Regions from separate parts of the Clostridium kluyveri DSM 555 genome, predicted to be linked through region 1. Evidence: riboswitches for the same ligand, from Rfam matches in the RefSeq annotation. Region 1 holds a riboswitch; the other holds the start of a gene.
What was found. A riboswitch is a leader RNA that binds a small molecule or an ion and turns the genes downstream of it on or off. The one in region 1 is predicted to bind S-adenosylmethionine.
Positions count from the first base shown of each region.

Region 2: another riboswitch for S-adenosylmethionine. It lies ahead of CKL_RS02580 (NifB/NifX family molybdenum-iron cluster-binding protein); the one in region 1 lies ahead of metK (methionine adenosyltransferase).

Region 1 covers NC_009706.1:3,716,385-3,720,120, forward strand. Annotated here, with positions in the region: gene CKL_RS17865 (nitrogenase component 1) at 1-390, shown strand, start outside; gene CKL_RS17870 (ABC transporter substrate-binding protein) at 432-1,535, shown strand; gene metK (methionine adenosyltransferase) at 1,611-2,786, opposite strand; SAM riboswitch class I at 2,855-2,960, opposite strand; tRNA gene CKL_RS17880 (tRNA-Tyr) at 3,036-3,120, opposite strand; tRNA gene CKL_RS17885 (tRNA-Thr) at 3,126-3,201, opposite strand; tRNA gene CKL_RS17890 (tRNA-Val) at 3,222-3,297, opposite strand; tRNA gene CKL_RS17895 (tRNA-Tyr) at 3,307-3,391, opposite strand; tRNA gene CKL_RS17900 (tRNA-Thr) at 3,397-3,472, opposite strand.
Region 2 covers NC_009706.1:502,260-505,995, reverse strand. Annotated here, with positions in the region: gene CKL_RS02590 (nitrogenase component 1) at 1-1,134, opposite strand, end outside; partial or broken gene CKL_RS19655 (PLP-dependent cysteine synthase family protein) at 1,376-2,047, opposite strand; gene CKL_RS02580 (NifB/NifX family molybdenum-iron cluster-binding protein) at 2,063-2,503, opposite strand; SAM riboswitch class I at 2,812-2,919, opposite strand; gene CKL_RS02575 (putative ABC transporter permease) at 3,253-3,714, opposite strand.

The DNA.
Region 1 (3,736 bases):
ACATATGTATCTGGAATTACCAGATTTTTAGTAAAAGAATTGAGTATGATACCAGGATGCCAATATATAGTAGATAATCCCCCTTATAAATACAGAAATGAGATAGAAAACAGTTGCAAAAGTTTACCTAGTGAAATATCTTTACCAGTTACCTTTATAAATGATGGAGAAGAAATTATTAAAAGTATTAAGGAAAAAACTGAAGATTTAATTCCTTTAATTATAGGCAGCAGCTGGGATTCAATAATTGCTTCTAAGCTGAAAGGATATTTTATTTCTATGAGTCCTCCTATTTCAGATAGGTTGATACTCAATAAAAGTTATGTTGGATATGAAGGAGGACTAGCTTTTATAGAAGATATTTTTTCCTGCATATTAAGAGGATTATAAATCAAAAAAATATTACAATAAAATAATAAAGGAGAGCTAATATGAAAAAAACAAATTCAAAAATTCTAATTTTATTTACAGTAATTACAGTTATGCTCATGTCAATTATTAGTACAGGCTGTGGAAATGAAAAAAATAGTACATCCACCAAACAAGAAAATTCAACATCCTCAACCAGAAAAATAGTTGATGGTACTGGTAAAACAGTCACAATACCCTATGAGGTTACTAGAATAGCTGCATCTGGAGCTTTAAATCAGATAGTTTTAATACTTGGTGGAGCAGATAAATTGGTGGCAACGGCCCAAGTGGTTCAAACAGGTTTTTTTCCTAAAGTTTATCCTAGAATAACAGAAATTCCCGCTGCCTACACAGGTTCAGGCCCTGGAACTTTAAACATGGAGACTTTACTTAAAGCAAATCCACAAGTAGTTTTTGGTACATTTACTCAAACTGAACAAGAAAGACTACAAAAAGCTAACATAGCTTTTCTAGGACTAAAATTAGAAACTCCTGAAGATATAAAAAATACTATTACTATGGTTGGAAAAGTACTTGGAGAAAGCGGTGAAGAGAAAGCTAAAAAATTTAATGAATACTATGATAATAATATAAAATATGTTAGTGAAAAAACTAAGTCTAGTGAAAAAGTTAAAGTATTTGTTGCCAGCGGTACCCCAAAAGGGTCACTTACCACAAATGGTCCTAATGATATAAATACTTCCTACATAGAAGCTGCTGGAGGTATAAATATAGCCGCAGAAAATATTTCTAAAGAATCTAGTACTAGCAATGAAGGTACTAGTGTTGATTTTGAGTTTCTATACAAAAATCAGCCAGATGTGATTATAGCCACAAGTAAAAACACTTATGATTATATCATGGACACAAGCAGTTCAAATCAGTGGCAATCTCTAACAGCTGTAAAAAATAAACAAGTTTATCTTAATCCTAAAGGAGTATATTTATGGTCTGTAAGAAGTGCAGAAGGTGCATTACAACCCTTATGGCTAGCCAAAAATCTCCATCCTGACTTATTTAATGATTTAGATATTAAACAAAAAGTAAAAGAATTTTACAAAAATTATTATTATTATGATCTATCAGATAACAACCTAGAGGATATATTAAATCCAAAAAAATAAATATGCATTATAGATACCTATTCAAAATAATTAAAATAAAAAACTCTGTACTATAATTATACAGAGTTTTTATTGTTAAAGATAATTCTTTATATCATTAACCTTATTTAATTTTTCCCAAGGTAAGTCTATATCAGTTCTTCCAAAGTGTCCATAAGCTGCGGCCTGTCTGTATATAGGTCTTCTTAGCTCTAATTCTCTTATTATTACTGCTGGCCTTAAATCAAACACCTTATTTACTATATCAACTATCTTCTTCTCAGATATCTTTTCAGTGCCAAAGGTATCCACATTTATTGAAACAGGTTCTGCTACGCCTATAGCATAAGCAATCTGTATTTCCAACTTATCAGCAACTCCTGCAGCAACTAAATTTTTAGCTACCCATCTAGCAGCATAAGCAGCAGATCTATCAACCTTAGTAGGATCCTTTCCGGAAAATGCTCCTCCACCGTGTCTTCCGTAACCACCATAGGTATCAACTATTATTTTTCTTCCTGTAAGCCCAGAGTCTCCTTGCGGACCTCCAACTACAAATCTTCCTGTTGGATTTATAAAATATTTAGTATTAGAGTCTAAAAATTCCGGTGGAACAACAGGTTCTATAACATTTTTTATTATATCTCTTTCAATTTGTTCTTTGGTGACAAATTCGTCATGTTGGGTAGACACCACTATTGTGTCTACTCTAACTGGCTTATTCTCCTCATATTCTATAGTAACCTGTGTCTTTCCATCAGGTCTTAAATAATCCAATGTACCTTCTTTTCTAACTTGTGATAATCTCTTTGAAAGCTTATGAGCCAAGTTTATGGGCATAGGCATATACTCTGGAGTTTCATTTGTTGCAAATCCGAACATCATACCCTGATCTCCAGCCCCTATAGCATCCACCTTTTCCATCTTGCCTACTTTAGCTTCTAAAGATTCATTAACTCCCATAGCTATATCTAAGGATTGTTCATCAATTGAACTAAGTACTGCACAAGTGTCACAATCAAATCCATATTTAGCCCTAGTATATCCTATTTCCCTTATGGTTTTTCTAACTATTTTAGGGATATCAATATAACAATTAGTAGATATTTCCCCCATAACCAAAACCATACCTGTAGTAGTTGCAGTCTCACATGCCACTCTCCCCTGAGGATCCTGTTCCAAAATAGCATCTAAGATAGCATCTGAAATTTGATCGCACATTTTATCAGGATGTCCTTCCGTAACTGATTCAGATGTAAACAGCTTTCTCATTCTTAATACCTCCCTCTATAAAATAAAAAAACCACTTCAATAAGAAGAGGTTAAATAAATTAACTACTCTCTTATCTTGCAGCCTTTAAAACTGCTGGAATTGGCACCTTAATGATTAAAGCACTGGTTGCCGGGCTTCACAGGGCCTTTTCCCTCCACCTCTCTTGATAAGAGCTTCATATAATAAATTTTATTAGTTATGAAAACAACAAATTAAGTAAAATAAAAAACACCCAAAAGTGCCTTTTATGGTGGAGGAAGATGGATTCGAACCATCGAAGTCACTGACAACAGATTTACAGTCTGCCCCCTTTGGCCACTCGGGAATTCCTCCGCATTTGGTGCTGGCAGTAGGCTTCGAACCCACGACCTACTGATTACAAGTCAGTTGCTCTACCTGCTGAGCTATGCCAGCTTATTTTATTATTAGATAAATGGTGGGCACAACAGGGATCGAACCTGTGACCCCCTGCTTGTAAGGCAGATGCTCTCCCAGCTGAGCTATGCGCCCCAATTTTTATGGTGGAGGAAGATGGATTCGAACCATCGAAGTCACTGACAACAGATTTACAGTCTGCCCCCTTTGGCCACTCGGGAATTCCTCCATATTTGGTGCTGGCAGTAGGCTTCGAACCCACGACCTACTGATTACAAGTCAGTTGCTCTACCTGCTGAGCTATGCCAGCTTATTCTTTAACTATGTATTTTATAGAATACAAACACACATGCCTAACGTAGATTAGTATACATTCTCATTCATTTATTTTCAAACCTACTATACCCGTATAATATAATATTAAAGGTTTATTGCTCCATATTTCTTTAGATTTCTTTGAAAATCATATGTATATGGTTGAAATTTAATATTTTACCGCTTCTCATCATATACATTATATATAATGTTCTCTATGAAATTATTTATAGATTCAGGTGGAAGTTTGTTCATAAAT
Region 2 (3,736 bases), 750 kb from region 1:
TTGAGTTGCTACATTAAATACAACATCATCTATATTCTCCAGGGCCTCAAAGGTTGGTTCTATGAATTTATCTATATGATGTCCTTTAAATCCTACAATCTCCATTCCCAAATCCTGTAATACTTCTGCAGTAGCAACTATTCTGATAGCCCCTCCTCCTAAATGCATCCTTTTACCTTTAAGCTTTTTTCTATATGGTTTAAGACTTTCATTAAGCAATTCATCTTCTTTTTTCAGAAAAGCTTCTGCTTCTTTTTCTAGATTAAAGTGCTCTACAATTTTTAAAACCCAACGTGCCGTATTCTTTCTTCCAATTGGGATTGTATCAATTATAAAAGGAATTCCATACTCTTGTTCTACATATTTAATATAATAATCATCATGTGTTCCACATATGCTTACATTTAAAGAATTTTCCAAAGAATATGCAAAATCTTTTGGTGCAGAGTAACAAGGCAGAAAAGTTACAGTTAACCCTATGGCATTTAACAACCTTTCTAGTTCAAGTTCATCAGCTCTACTCATAGAGCCCACATTAAAAATATTAACATGTCTGGTAAGTAAATATTTTCTTTTTATTTCTTCAAAATCATCTTCAACTAAATTTTCTTCCCTGATTACATTCTTTAAAAGTTTTTTCATTATACCATTATAAGCTGCATCATATGCCGTAGCCATTACTTTTGTTTTAAATCCTTCACAAGTAACAGGCATTAAAGCAGCGGCAACTTCTGATTGCAAATCAGAGATTATTCCATCTATATCATCTCCAATTAATGCCGGAACACATCCACTTACTGCAATAATCACTTCTGGCCTGAATTCCTTATCAGCATATATAATTGTATCTCTCAACTTTTTTTCTCCTCCACTTATTACATCTGATTCATCCAGATTAGTACTCAGCCATAATGTATTTAAAATTCCAAGACTTAATCCATGTTGGCATCCATAAGTTTGAGAAAAACTGCGATTTGCATTATTCAAACATGCTTTATTCAAGCAATCTTTTAAATTGGCGCACGTTCCTCCAAAGGCAATACCAGCTTTCAATCTTTCTTCTATCTCTAATGTACTTTCTATTTGTTCCTTTAATCTTTTTTCTCCACCAAAAACAATATCCCTTTCCGTCACATTTGTACTAGGCAGGGATGTTGCTCCACAATAACCTCCTCCTAGATAAGCTGAACCAGAATTAGTTGCATTGTGTAAATTATAGCCACAACCTTGAAGCTGTATGTATGATGGGTATTGCTCTAGGAATAGCTCTTAATGTAGACAGTACACCTCCTAGTGCACATGAGTATCGTGGTCTGTCAACAAACTTGCTCATCTTTCCTCCAATCTGCCATCTGGCTGACTAATATTTTATAATTTAAAATTGTATTTTATCCATTCTATCAAAGAGATCTGTAGACAGATATCTCTCTCCTGTATCAGGCAATAGAACTACCACATTTTTTCCTTTAAATTCTAGACGTTTTGCAATTTGTGGGGACCAGGTACTCCTCCAGATAAAACTGGCGAATCATATGGCTCTACTGCGATTATCTTTATATTAGGATTTTTTTCTTTTAATCCTTCACTAACCCCTGTAATTGTCCCTATTGCTGAGGTTGAAATGAATTTTCAATTTGAAAAGAAAGTTCTTCTGCCCTTCTTATTGCACCTTTCATTCCATCTTTTGCGGGTGTTAGTATTAGTTCAACATTTAATGCTTTCAATGGCTTTTTACGTTCATCACTCATACTTTCAGGCATGGTTATGATAATATGATATCTCTTTGCAGCAGCTACAAACGCTAGGCCAATTCCTGTATTACCACTTATAGGCTCAATAATTACAGTATCTTTATTTATTAATCCCTTTTCTTCAACATCTTCTATCATAGCTAGAGCAATACGATCTTTAACTGAACTTAGAGGATTAAAATATTCTAGTTTTGCAATTAAATTACCCCTTATTTTTTTTCTTTGTTATAGTCAGTCAACTGTAATAATGGTGTATTTCCCACCAATTCAGTTAACTTTGTAGAAAATCTGCCCATGTAATCACTCCCTATTTAATACCTTCTTCCTTGAAAAGAATTTATTTTCTGTTTTTTTATACCTTTCAATAATTTATGTTCATCACTTCTCTTGTAATATCTTATTATCGTTTTTAACGCCTCATCAAGTTTCATATTAATACCAAATACAGAAATGTTATTTTTCCCCAATTGCTTTTCTGAACTAGGTCCGCATCTACTACATAACAGGCATCTGCAATCAGAAATAGCTTCTATTTTTCTTTGAATCTTGGGATTAATGTTACCACAAGAATGTTTAGATGAACATAAACTACAATTCACACTATTCCTTTGATTTTTCTCAACTAATCTTTCTCCTAAATTCTCATAGGTTCCATCATCATTTACTTTTATTATGAAAAAAGAATTTGAAGCTCCAAAATGTTTATCAATGTTGACTCCATCTGTTGAAGCAACTGCAATATTATATCCCATAATACTTTCATCTCCTTCTTTGTTAATGTATTTAACACTCTAATTCATAAATTAAATATATTGGAAATCACCATATAATCCATATAGAAACTTTAAAAATAAAAGAAGCCATACTTTTCAAAAAGAGGCTATATTCTCCAATAAGAAAAATATAGCCTCTAGTTTCCTAGTCAACCATTTTAAAGTGAATCTTCTATGCTCTATAACATTTTCTACAAAAGTATTTTCTAGCTAACAAAAAAAGACTATAATTCCTATATAAGAAAAATAGCCTCTATTAACAAAACAATTTTATAAGATTTCTACTTTTCTTATCTTTCAGAGTATTAACACACTCTGTAGGAATTGACACCGATGCACAAAATGTCGGTTGTCGGACTTCATAGGGCCTATCCCTCCGCCGCTCTTGATAAGAATATACTGTATTAAGTTTCAGCCAATTTATTTTTTAAATATTTATAATAATCAATTATATGCTTATTATATTAATTATGTTTTATTATGTCAATACTAAATTTATAAAAACTACTGTAGAAGAGACACTAATTTTATTTATATTAAAAAATTTTTTTGCTGATTTTTTAATATAAAAGTGGAGCGCTGTAAACCACTTTAAAGAATAGTCCCACAGCACTCCATTTTCATCTAAAAGTTTATCACAAGTATAAAACATACTTTGTATTCTGATTAAGTTTAAATTGCTTTCTATATATTGTATACAACGCTTTCATAAATAGTTACAAATTTTATTATTTATATAAAAATAAGCGTTTGTAATTTGTTATAAGTTTCTCTGGCTTTTTTTCTCCAAAAAACTTATATCTTAAGTAATCATCAACATATATGTTAAATGGGACCAGTAAAAACCATATTACAGCATAAGGAATACATATCTGTCCCAAAATATTTCCCCAGATATTAGAATAATCCCATATTTCAAACTGAAGCCATATGTTTAAAATGACCCCTGAAACAAATTCCAATACTAAAATTATAAGGGTGCCTATTAAACATTGTTCCCACATCCTACGATTAGAAAAGCCATGCCCTTCGTTTAATTTCCCAATAAAGAAAGCCGATATACCTCCTACTACCAGCATAGATATATGTGTCCATCCATGCCATAAGCCTTCTAGGATCATATAAATACTGCCCATTATAAATATTAAGATTAAATCTTTTTTTAAATTTATATACTTATAGGATATCATATTCAGCCTCCAACTATTTTAG